Regions from separate parts of the Buttiauxella sp. BIGb0552 genome, predicted to be linked through region 1. Evidence: predicted binding sites of a transcription regulator. Region 1 holds the regulator's gene; each other region holds the start of a gene.
The links. Region 1 encodes CRP, which controls carbon source genes, mostly activating them, when cyclic AMP is high. Its sites were predicted from a motif close to ATGTGANNNNNNTCACAT; they were not measured.

Region 1 (3,169 bases):
ACATACTTACGATGAAGCCGTACCCTGGAACCAAATCCCCGGAACCTTCACGCCATGGCAACCATTGCCAGAACCCACTGATGTTTTGTTTTATGAAGGTTTGCACGGCGGTGTAGTTACGCCACAGCACGATGTGGCTAAGGCCGTCGATTTGCTGGTTGGTGTAGTACCGATTGTGAACCTGGAGTGGATACAAAAGTTAGTGCGCGATACCAGCGAGCGCGGGCATTCCCGAGAAGCGGTAATGGATTCTGTGGTTCGTTCTATGGACGACTATATCAATTACATCACACCGCAATTCTCCCGCACCCATATCAACTTCCAGCGCGTCCCAACTGTTGATACGTCTAACCCATTTGCGGCTCGCGGCATCCCTTCTCTGGATGAAAGTTTTGTGGTGATTCATTTTCGCGGGCTGGATGACATCGATTTCCCGTATTTGCTTGCCATGCTGCAAGGGTCGTTTATTTCCCACATCAATACTTTGGTGGTGCCGGGCGGCAAAATGGGTCTGGCAATGGAATTAATTATGACGCCGCTCGTTAAGCGACTGGCGGAAGGGCGAAACATTAATCAGGGCGGCTAATCACCGCCCTGTTTTACACACTAAGCATCAATCACTTCATAGCTATGAGTAACGTTGACCGCTTTTTCAAGCATCAGTGCTACAGAGCAGTATTTCTCAGCAGAGAGGTCTACTGCACGGGAAACTGCAGCATCTTTTAGCTCTTTGCCTGTCACGATGAAATGCAGATTGATGTGCGTAAACAAACGCGGAGCCTCTTCACGGCGCTCAGAGGTCAATTTCACTTCGCAGTCGGTCACGGCGTAGCGGCCTTTTTGCAAAATAGAAACTACGTCAATTGCACTGCAACCGCCAACGGACATCAGCACCATTTCCATTGGGCTTGGTGCTTTATCACCAGAATTGCCATCCATAAGGATCTGGTGCCCTGAAGCGGACTCGCCCAGGAAGGTAAACCCTTCAACCCATTTCACTCGTGCCTGCATGCTGCTTACTCCTGTAGAAAAATTACCTTTCAGAGTACGCAGATTCAGCAAATCTGGCAACGGAAGGCGACATGCGTCAAGCTGAAACGAGACAACAGGAGACACTTGCCAAAAGCTATGCTAAAACAATCCAGATGCTACATCGATACATTGACGTAATGCATGTATGCAGAGGACATCACTAATTACAGGCAGCAAGAATGACTTGCATGCCATCTCCCCAAGGTGGGGAATATTCTAATTACTTGCAACGCCAGACAGGATGTTTAGCGTCCTGTCGTTGGTAGCCAGTTATAAAACAGAGGATAACCGCGCATGGTGCTTGGCAAACCGCAAACAGACCCGACTCTCGAATGGTTCTTGTCCCATTGCCACATTCATAAGTATCCATCGAAGAGCACACTCATTCACCAAGGTGAGAAAGCAGAGACGCTGTATTACATCGTCAAGGGCTCTGTGGCTGTTCTGATTAAAGATGAAGAGGGCAAGGAAATGATCCTCTCCTATCTAAATCAGGGCGATTTCATTGGTGAGTTAGGGCTGTTCGAAGAAGGTCAGGAACGTAGTGCCTGGGTTCGTGCTAAAAGTGCCTGTGAAGTGGCTGAAATTTCTTATAAAAAATTCCGCCAGCTGATCCAGGTCAACCCAGATATTCTGATGCGCCTGTCTTCACAAATGGCTAGCCGTCTGCAAGTTACATCTGAGAAAGTGGGTAATCTGGCATTCCTGGATGTGACTGGTCGTATCGCGCAGACGCTGCTGAACCTGGCTAAACAACCTGATGCAATGACCCACCCAGACGGTATGCAGATTAAAATTACCCGTCAGGAAATCGGTCAGATCGTGGGTTGCTCTCGCGAAACTGTTGGTCGTATCTTGAAAATGCTGGAAGATCAAAATCTGATCTCCGCTCACGGTAAAACGATCGTCGTATACGGCACTCGTTAATCTCCGTCTAAAAAATGGCGTGTTGCTTCATAACACGCCTTTTTTGTCTCTACACTTCCCTCACTTGCTCTAAATAATTCATGTTGCAGGTAGGCGGTAAGCTCAGGAATCCCCAGGAGCTTACTAAAGTAAGTGACTGGTGTGACTGAGTACAACCAACAACCCTGCAACTTGAAGTATGACGAGCAAATGTGGCGACGGCTGATCTACCATCCTGAAGTTAACTACGCACTGCGGCAAACGCTGGTGCTGTGCCTTCCGGTGGCAGTAGGTTTGCTCGTCGGCGATCTCCAGTCTGGCCTGCTTTTCTCGTTAGTTCCTGCCTGCTGCAATATTGCGGGCCTTGATACTCCACATAAGCGCTTCTTCAAACGTCTGATTGTTGGCGGCAGCCTTTTTGCCATCAGCAGTCTGATCATGCAGCTTTTATTACTTTATACCTCCGTACCGTTGCCGGTGATATTGGTCGTGATGGCGCTCTTGCTTGGGGTCACGGCAGAAATCAGTTCCTTGCACGCTCGTCTGCTTCCCGCATCACTCATTGCTGCCATATTTACACTCAGCATGGCCGGAAATATGCCGATCTGGAAACCGATGGTGCTGTATGTCTCCGGTACGATTTGGTACGGCGTATTTAACTGGTTTTGGTTCTGGATGTGGCGCGAGCAGCCACTGCGGGAATCATTGAGCCTGCTCTATCGGCAGTTGGCAGATTACTGTGAAGCAAAATACGGCATGCTGACTCAACATACCGATCCGGAAAAAGCGCTCCCTCCTCTGCTGGCTCGTCAGCAAAAAGCGGTGGATCTCATTACCCAATGCTACCAACAGCTTCATATGCTGGCGGCAAACCAGCAAAACGGCTACAAGCGTTTGCTACGTGCATTCCAGGTAGCACTGGATTTGCAAGAGCACATCTCGGTAAGCCTTCACCAACCAGCTGAAGTTCAGAAGCTCGTCGAGCAAAGCCATGCAGAAGCGGTTATTAGATGGAATGCTCAGACCATCGCGGCGCGCTTACGCGTACTGGCTGACGACATTCTTTACCATCGTTATCCACAGCGTTTTACGATGGAAAAACAGATCGACGCCCTTGAGAAAATCGCCCGTCAGAATCCAGATAACCCGGTTGGGCAATTTTGCCATTACCACTTCAGCCGTATCGCTCGCGTGCTACGCACCCAACGCCCGCTGTATGTCCGTGATTTAA
Region 2 (3,169 bases), on a different contig from region 1:
CCATTACTGTGGAATGGGCATCGTTCGCGCAATCCCTGACTGACAAACCGGTAAAAGGCATGCTGACTGGCCCGGTGACAATTCTGTGCTGGTCATTCCCGCGCGAAGATGTGAGCCGTGAAACCATCGCCAAACAAATCGCCCTTGCGCTGCGTGACGAAGTGGCGGATCTCGAAGCGGCAGGCATCGGCATCATTCAGATCGACGAACCCGCACTGCGCGAAGGTTTACCGCTGCGCCGTTCCGACTGGCAGGCGTATCTGGAGTGGGGCGTGGAAGCCTTCCGCCTGAATGCCGCCGTGGTGCGTGATGACACACAAATCCACACGCACATGTGTTACTGCGAGTTCAACGACATCATGGACTCCATTGCCGCGCTGGATGCAGATGTGATAACCATTGAAACCTCGCGTTCCGATATGGACCTGCTGGAGTCATTTAAAGAGTTCGAATACCCGAATGAAATTGGGCCGGGCGTATATGACATTCACTCACCGAACGTACCGAGCGTGGAATGGATTGAAGCATTGCTGAAGAAAGCGGCGGAAAGTGTTCCGGCAGAGCGCTTGTGGGTCAACCCGGACTGCGGCCTGAAAACCCGTGGCTGGCCGGAGACTCGCCAGGCACTGGCGAATATGGTGAAGGCTGCGCAGAATTTGCGTAAGGCTTAATAAAGTAAGAAGTGGGGGAATCTTTCCCCCTTAATTAACTGCATTACTTCTTCGCACTAAAGCGTGCAAACCACGCCAGCATCCGCACCCAGCCATCTTTTGCCGATTCTTCATGATAGCTCGGGCGGTAGTCCGCATTAAAAGCATGGCCCGCTTCCGGGTAGATGATAATTTCTGCGTTAGCATTTGCTGCACGTAACGCGTGGCGCATGGTTTCCACGGTATCCTGTGGAATTCCCGTATCTTGCCCGCCATAAAGCCCAAGCACGGGCGCGTTCAAATTGATTGCGACGTCGACCGGGTGGTGTGGTGAATTCAGCGATTTTTCCCCAACCAATTTGCCATACCAGGCCACAGCTGCTTTTAGTTGCGGATTATGAGCGGCATATAGCCATGCAATGCGTCCACCCCAGCAAAAACCAGTGACCATCAGGCGATGGGCATCACCACCGTTTCTGGCCGCCCAGTTTGCAACATGGTCCAGGTCGGCAAGAACCTGCGCGTCGGGGACTTTGGACACCAGACCGCTGAACAGGGTCGGGATATCTGCATAATCATTCGGATCGCCCTGACGGAAATAGAGCTCTGGCGCGATGGCGAGATAGCCTTCGAGCGCCAGGCGGCGACAAACATCACGAATGTGTTCATGCACACCGAAAATTTCCTGCACCACGATGACAATCGGCAGTGGGCCTTCCGCCCCTTTTGGTCTGGCATGGAACGCAGGCATGTTTTCGCCCTGCGTGGGAATAGATGTCTCTCCCGAGAGAATCTCTTCATCGGAGGTATGCAATACTGTTGAAGCAAGTGGAGCTGCCGCTGGCGCAAAATGCCCGCCCGGCGATTTATCTACTGTATTTTCTTCTTTCATTGGCATTCTCCTTACCAGAATTAGCGCAGTGCGATAACTATAGCTTTTCCCCGTCATTCTTCGAGCCGCAGCGCTGTTCGCTATGTCTGAGAAAAGAATCGTCAGGAAATTTAATGTGATGCTCGTCACTAATAAGATTGAAAATAATGTAACTTGTTTCATTCAAAGTGAAATGCGTCACGAAATTCTTTGCCGGGGTTCTGTACAGTACCTCTAAGCAATGCAAGCCAACCTATTAAACAGAGGAGTCTGTTATGTCCAAGTCTGATGTTTTTCACCTCGGCCTCACTAAAAGCGACCTGCAGGGGGCAACACTTGCCATCGTCCCGGGCGACCCTGAGCGAGTTGAAAAAATCGCTGTACTGATGGACAAGCCGGTCAAATTGGCTGCCCACCGTGAATTTACTACCTGGCGTGCTGAGTTAGACGGCAAGCCAGTTATCGTCTGCTCTACCGGTATCGGTGGCCCGTCTACTTCTATCGCTGTGGAAGAACTGGCGCAGTTGGGTATTCGTACTTTCTTGCGTATCGGTACGACCGGTGCGATTCAGCCACATATCAATGTCGGTGATGTTCTGGTGACGACGGCGTCTGTGCGCCTTGATGGTGCCAGCCTGCACTTTGCACCAATGGAATTCCCAGCGGTTGCTGATTTTGCCTGTACCACCGCGCTGGTTGAAGCCGCGAAATCTATTGGCGCGACCACGCACATTGGCGTGACGGCTTCTTCCGATACCTTCTATCCAGGCCAGGAGCGTTACGACACCTTCTCCGGTCGTGTAGTGAATCGCTATAAAGGCTCTATGGAAGAGTGGCAGCAGATGGGCGTGATGAACTACGAGATGGAATCAGCAACACTTCTGACCATGTGTGCAAGCCAGGGCCTGCGTGCGGGTATGGTTGCGGGTGTGATTGTGAACCGTACTCAGCAAGAGATCCCGAACGCTGAGACCATGAAGAAAACGGAAAGCCATGCGGTGAAAATCGTCGTGGAAGCAGCTCGTCGCCTGATCTAGTCCCCCAAAGCCGGTGCAAGCCGGCTTAATTTTTACGCTTTGCGTAACGTCTCGCAGTAAACTCCTTTTCATCTGGACATTTATACAGCACAATTTTATTTTGCTGGTGTTTGGCATGGCTTGTTGGAGTGACTGTGGATATTTCTATTTTATTCGGGCTCGGTATTGCGCTGGTTGGGGTGCTGACTGGTTGGTTGCTGGCAAGTTTGCGGGCGGCCGGGAGGCAATCCGCACTGTATGAAGAACAGCGAGAAATCTACGGCGAACTCACTGCCGCCCGGCAGGAATTGCAGCAAAACCAGCACTGGAAAGAGGAATGCGAGCAACTCAACCGTGAATTGCGCACGCAGTTAGAAATCAACAGTGCGCAGGAAGCGGACATCCGCGAGCTTTCCACATTGCTTGAACAAACCCGTCTTAACGCTGACGATAAACATCGCCAGATGCTTAATAGTGAACAGCGTCTCAGCGAACAATTTGAAAACCTTGCCAACCGAATCTTTGAACAAAGCGGCCGAAAAGTTGAAGAACAAAACCGTCAAAGTTTGAATGGGTTGCTGTCGCCATTGCGCGAACAACTGGATGGCTTCCGCCGCCAGGTGCAAGAAAGC
Region 3 (3,169 bases), on a different contig from region 1:
GCTTGCAGTTTGGCACGCGCTTCGGCGTCGTCTTTCGCAAGGTTACCGGAAAGTAACATTTCCACGCACAGCGCCATGGTCACTTCATGCAGACGTGGATTCACGTATTCGCCAGTCAGGAACTGCACGGCCTCACGCACTTCAACAGCATTACCCGCGCTGGATGCCAGCACCTGGTTCATGTCGGTCAGCAATGCCGTGGTTTTAACGCCCGCGCCATTTGCCACGCCAACAATCGCTTCAGCAAGCAATTCGGAAAGCTCGTAAGTTGGCATAAATGCGCCACTGCCCACTTTCACATCCATCACTAGCGCATCCAGGCCTTCTGCCAGTTTCTTCGCAAGAATCGACGCGGTGATCAGCGGAATGGAGTCTACGGTCGCGGTAATGTCACGCGTCGCGTAGAAGCGCTTATCAGCCGGAGCAAGCGAGTTTGTCTGGCCGATAATCGCCACACCGACATTTTTGATGATGTCGCGGAAACGGTTATCGTCCGGGAAAATATCAAAGCCTGGGATCGCTTCAAGTTTATCGAGCGTACCGCCAGTGTGGCCTAAACCTCGGCCAGAGATCATTGGGATGTAACCACCGCATGCCGCCACCATTGGGCCGAGCATCAAGGACGTCACATCACCCACGCCGCCCGTTGAGTGTTTATCAACGATTGGGCCGTTCAGGTTAAGGCTCTTCCAGTCCAACACGGTTCCTGAATCTCGCATCGCCATGGTCAGTGATACGCGTTCAGGCATAGTCATGTCGTGGAAGAAAATGGTCATTGCCAGTGCGGCAATCTGCCCTTCGGAGATGGTGTTATCTCGAATACCATTAATGAAGAAACGAATCTCCTCATCACTTAGAGCATGGCCATCACGTTTTTTACGAATAATTTCTTGAGCGAGGAACAAGGTAACCCCCTGAGTGCATCAGGTGAAATGCGGCGGGGAGCCCGCCGCAAAGGAAGAGATTAGTAAGCGCTGGCGCTTTTACCGTCGCCATGACCCAGCGCTTTTAACAAGCTCGCGAGCAGGCTGGAAGCACCAAAGCGGTAGTGACGCGAATCAGCCCAGTCAGCACCAAACAGGTCATCAGCGATAGACAGGAACAGCGCTGCATCTTCAGCAGTACGCACGCCACCAGCTGGTTTGAAACCAACAGTTTTTTCAACGCCCATATCACGAATAACTTCCATCATGATGCGTGCGCTTTCAGGTGTTGCGTTGACTGGCACTTTACCAGTAGAGGTTTTGATGAAATCAGCGCCTGCTTTGATAGAGATTTCAGAAGCTTTACGAATCAGCGCTTCTTCTTTCAGCTCACCAGTTTCGATGATGACTTTCAGCAAAACGTTAGCCGCAGCACAGGCTTCTTTACAGGCTTTCACCAGTTCGAAACCAACTTGTTCGTTACCGGCGATCAGCGCACGGTATGGGAACACCACATCAACTTCGTCTGCGCCATAAGCGATAGCTGCACGAGTTTCAGCCAGCGCGATTTCGATATCGTCGTTGCCGTGTGGGAAGTTGGTCACCGTCGCGATGCGAATATCAGGTGTGCCCTGAGCATTCAGAGTTTTACGCGCGATTGGGATGAAGCGCGGGTAGATACAAATAGCTGCGGTGTTGCCCACTGAAGTTTTTGCCTGATGACAAAGTGCGATCACTTTTTCATTAGTGTCATCGTCATTCAGAGTGGTCAGATCCATCAGTTTCAGGGCGCGCAGGCTGCTTGCAGTTAAATCGGTCATAACATTCTCCAACAAAAGATATAGAATCAGTTGCGATGTTATAATTATAACATTCACAACCCTGATGGTTTTGCGGATAGCTTCACAAAAGCCACGATGAAATTACATAATTTGTACAGTATATGTGATTTAACAACGAGTGATAACGGAAAAGTCATCGCCAGATATAAAAAATGGCCGGCGCAAGCGCCAGCCATTGATTTCACAGAGATGTTATAATTTTAACATCTCTTTTTTATAATGACAGGAAGACCCCGGCAATTGTGGCACTCATCAGGTTTGACAATGTACCTGCTGCTACAGCCTTAAGACCTAACTGGGCAATATCATGACGACGGTTTGGAGCCATGCTTCCAAGTCCACCAATCAGGATAGCGATAGAAGAAAGGTTAGCAAAACCACACAGAGCGAAGGAGATAATTGCTTTGGTGTGATCTGACAGAACTTGCAGACCTGCTGCCGCTACAGTCGCGTCATCTTTCAGGTATTCCCCGAAGTTCAGGTACGCCACAAATTCGTTGATGATTAACTTCTGGCCGATGAAGGAACCAGCAACGTTAGCTTCACTCCACGGTACACCGATAACCCATGCCAGCGGTGAGAACACCCAGCCGAGAATCAGTTCCATAGACAGTTGCGGATAGTTGAACCAACCACCAATGCCAGAAAGCATACCGTTAAGCAGTGCAATTAAAGCAACAAACGCCAGCAGCATTGCGCCCACGTTCAGAGCCAGTTGCATACCAGAAGCTGCACCTGATGCCGCAGCATCCAGCACGTTTGCCGGGCGGTCGGGATCATTTTTCAAAGAGTCCAGTTCAGGTGAGTCGTTTGGCGTTTCGGTCTCAGGCAGGATAATTTTGGCGAACAGTAACCCGCCAGGGGCTGCCATAAATGAAGCGGCAATCAGGTACTCTAGTGGCACGCCCATTTGCGCGTAACCTGCCAGTACTGAACCTGCAACAGAAGCCAAACCACCACACATTACAGCGAACAGTTCTGAACGCGTCATGGTGGCGATATAAGGACGAACAACCAGCGGAGCTTCAGTCTGACCAACAAAGATATTTGCTGTTGCAGACAGAGATTCTGTACGGGAAGTCTTCAGAATCTTACGCAGACCACCGCCGAGAATACGAATAACAAACTGCATAATGCCAAGGTAGTACAGCACAGCAATCAGTGAGGAGAAGAAGACAATAATTGGCAGGACACGCAGTGCGAAAATAAATCCGCCGCCGCCAAAGACTTCGAACATTTTGTCTGAAACTAAGCCACCGAACAGGAAGGAAATACCGGCGTTACCGTAACCAATTACGTTAGCGACCCCTTCGGACATAGCGAGCAGAACCTGGCGACCGACCGGAACATACAGGATTAGCGCCCCGATACCGACCTGAATAATCCATGCACCTAAAACAGTAC
Region 4 (3,169 bases), on a different contig from region 1:
AATGACAAACGCCTGCCGGACATTCTGGCAGGCATTACTCTTTTGAAATAACGCCATGAGCCGAAGAGCAGACCGCCTTTTTCAAATCGTCCAGATCCTGCGTGGGCGTCGTATTTCCACGGCAGCGTTACTTGCCGAACGCCTTGAGGTTTCTGAACGCACCATTTATCGCGATATCCGCGACCTTTCACTTTCCGGTGTTCCCATTGAAGGTGAGGCTGGCTGCGGCTACCGATTATTACCGGGCTATGATTTGCCACCGCTGATGTTTACGGCGAACGAAGTGGAAGCGCTCGTGGCCGCGATTCGTCTGCTGCAAACATGGAGCGGTGAAACGCTGGCGCAGGCTGCCGGAACGGCAGAAGAAAAGCTGCTTGGTGTACTCACCCCACAGCGACGGGCGGTTGCGGAGCGCTGCCGCATCCTTTCGCCTGATTTTAATAAATATCCGCAGGTCAAAACGTGGTTTGATGTTTTTCATCGCGCAATTGGCCAGCTTCAAGTACTGCGCATCGACTATGAAGATCATAAGGGGAAAGTGTCGAGCCGCAATATACACCCGCTTGGGCTGACATTTTGGGGAGAAGTCTGGCTGCTGGTAGCCTGGTGTGAAACGCGTGAAGATTACCGCAGTTTTCGCCTGGATCGCTGTTTGTCTGTGGCCCCCACGGGGCTGCATTTTTCGGAGCGGCCCGACCGTTCTTTAAATCATTTTATTCAGTTGCAGCAAAATGAAGGCTGTCTTCCAGAAACAAAAAAGCCGACCGGCAAATAGCGGATCGGCTTTTTAAGGATTCAGACAGCTATTAGAAGTTGTAACCAACCACTAAGTAACCACCCCAACCGGTAGAGCGAACGCTGAAATCACCGTTACCGAAGTTCAGGCTTGCGTCGTCATTCCACTGGCCACCGTTGTGCCAGTAACGGGCAACAACTGCATAGTGGAAGTGATCGTAGTTCAGAGACAGGATGTGGCTGGATGCGATGGAATCACTGGTACGAGCATGCTTGCCGTTGTTATCCATGAAGTTGTCATCGCCCAGGTCTGAGCCCCAGTCGAAGTTGGTGAAACCGATGTAGCTCAGGTTACCGCCCCACAGGGAAGTAATCGGTACAAAGTATTTCACTTTGAAGCGGTAGCCATCCCACTCGTTTTCGTTGGATGCGCCATAGTTCTGCCATTGGTATTTCGCGTACACGTTCATGGACAGGCTCATTGGCAGGCCAGTGTCGATGTCGGTACCCAGACCCATGTACCAGGTGCTCTGGCGGCCATCTTTGTTGCGACCCATATCGTAGATATAGTTGTTTGCAACATACCATTCTTTGAACGGACCGAAGCTCAGGTCAGTGCCAGTCAGCTTGTCGATAGAGAAACGCGGTTCGATTTCCATAAACAGTGGAGAACCGTGGTTCCAGATACCTTTCGCATCAGTGTTACCACCGAAGAATACTGGCGCATCCATGTAACCATAGAAGTCGAACCAGTCTTTCTTAGCGAAAGCTTCATATTCCAGGTAGGTATCGTTACGGATTTGTGGTCCGAAACGGGTGTGGTAGCTGCCCACAACGTTAACGCTTTGGTGCCACCAATCAGAAAGGTATTCGGTATTTTTTGTTTCTTCAGCCTGAGCCGTGAAAGAGCTTGAAAGCGCCAGGACGGTGCTAGCCGCCAAAATAATTTTTTTCATTTTATATGCCACTGTTTTTTACATGGATCCCGTGAGGGCAGGAGGTGTTTTATCACCTAAGGTCATCAACCATTAACTTGGCTTTTTATTGACGCGCCTATTATAGAAATCCCTGCTCACAAAAATATGTTTCATTTCACATTATCGTTAAGTACGTAATCGATTGCGTTCTCAATTGCGCACATTAAAAACGGGCGAGATTCTACCTGCTTCTGAAATTTAAGCAAATAGATGGTCCGTTGTTACAGGTATATGTGATTAAGATCACTAGATTTATTCTTTGAAGTGAAAGGTGCTGATCGTGTTTCATTTGTTTAGTTGTAACAAAAAACGCAGATGTTACTGAGGGTTACCCCCGCAAGCACGAGGGCAATTATCTATTGTTGGGCTGGTAGTGCCTGCGAAGGGTCGACTGGTTGTATATCGTGAATTCTCACAAAACCTAATTGTTCAGGCGAAAGTCCTGAAAGCAACAACGGGATACTGACATCGCTCGGTGCCAGCACGCTCGCAGGAGCACTGAATTGCTGTGACTGGACGTTCACTTCCTGGTAGTTATCCGTAGTGCCCTGAATTTGTCCCCATTCTACTTTGCCGGTAAAAGCGGGCAGAGGATCGTTGGACTCGCCTTTGATAACGAGCATCACACGGCTGCCATTTGCTTCTGGAGTCATGCTGCTCAGCGACATTTGCAAATTACCTAACTGACTATTCAGGCGTGCCGGAGTTTTAGAACCTGGTAACAAGTAGACGCCAGTAGTTGATTTCGCATTCAGCGCATTTTGTTGCGTCAGCTTGATTGTCTGGTCAGTGAGCTTTGTCATTTCTTTATTCAGTGAACCCACTTCACTCTTCATTTGATGAACTTCAGTTTGTTGCGCGCAGGCGCTGAGGCTCACCAGGCTGCTAACCAGGAGTATTCTTAGGTAACTCTTTGTCATCGCTAATTTTTCCTTGAGGTTTTGTCCTGATTTAAGCGTAGCTTGTCGCTAATGAAAAGTCATATTTGTTGGGATGATGTGGCGTTACCTTTGTACTCCCGCTACTTCGCGGTAAACTATTGTTCATTTGAATAATCCTTCAGGACGCGCCATGCATTGCCCATTCTGTTTCGCAGTAGACACCAAAGTGATTGATTCCCGGCTTGTCGGCGAAGGGTCATCCGTGCGTCGTCGCCGCCAGTGCCTGGTTTGTCATGAACGCTTCACAACTTTTGAAGTGGCGGAACTAGTGATGCCACGCGTCGTGAAAAGTAATGATGTTCGCGAACCGTTTAATGAAGACAAGCTACGTAGCGGTATTTTAAAAGCACTGGAAAAACGCCCAGTGAGCTCTGACGACGTTGAAATGGCAGTAAACCACATCAAATCCCAATTGCGTGGCACAGGCGAGCGTGAAGTACCAAGCAAAATGATCGGCAATCTGGTAATGGAACAGCTTAAGAAACTCGATAAAGTGGCGTATATCCGCTTTGCTTC

Region 2: udp (uridine phosphorylase) is a predicted target of CRP. The motif match lies at 1,656-1,673, and genes of this name have one in related genera.
Region 3: deoC (deoxyribose-phosphate aldolase) is a predicted target of CRP. The motif match lies at 1,780-1,797, and genes of this name have one in related genera.
Region 4: EDF88_RS08550 (nucleoside-specific channel-forming protein Tsx) is a predicted target of CRP. The motif match lies at 1,944-1,961, and genes of this name have one in related genera.

Annotation. Positions count from the first base shown of each region.
Region 1 covers NZ_SODY01000005.1:14,344-17,512, forward strand. The annotation lists gene EDF88_RS15260 (phosphoribulokinase) at 1-586, shown strand, start outside; gene EDF88_RS15265 (OsmC family protein) at 607-1,011, opposite strand; gene crp (cAMP-activated global transcriptional regulator CRP) at 1,327-1,959, shown strand; gene EDF88_RS15275 (YccS/YhfK family putative transporter) at 2,149-3,169, shown strand, end outside.
Region 2 covers NZ_SODY01000011.1:18,466-21,634, reverse strand. The annotation lists gene metE (5-methyltetrahydropteroyltriglutamate--homocysteine S-methyltransferase) at 1-671, shown strand, start outside; gene EDF88_RS23655 (dienelactone hydrolase family protein) at 715-1,542, opposite strand; gene udp (uridine phosphorylase) at 1,797-2,558, shown strand; gene rmuC (DNA recombination protein RmuC) at 2,693-3,169, shown strand, end outside.
Region 3 covers NZ_SODY01000003.1:475,299-478,467, forward strand. The annotation lists gene deoA (thymidine phosphorylase) at 1-905, opposite strand, end outside; gene deoC (deoxyribose-phosphate aldolase) at 965-1,744, opposite strand; gene EDF88_RS11145 (NupC/NupG family nucleoside CNT transporter) at 1,980-3,169, opposite strand, start outside.
Region 4 covers NZ_SODY01000002.1:823,277-826,445, reverse strand. The annotation lists gene EDF88_RS08555 (YafY family protein) at 56-775, shown strand; gene EDF88_RS08550 (nucleoside-specific channel-forming protein Tsx) at 807-1,691, opposite strand; gene EDF88_RS08545 (DUF3251 domain-containing protein) at 2,069-2,632, opposite strand; gene nrdR (transcriptional regulator NrdR) at 2,784-3,169, shown strand, end outside.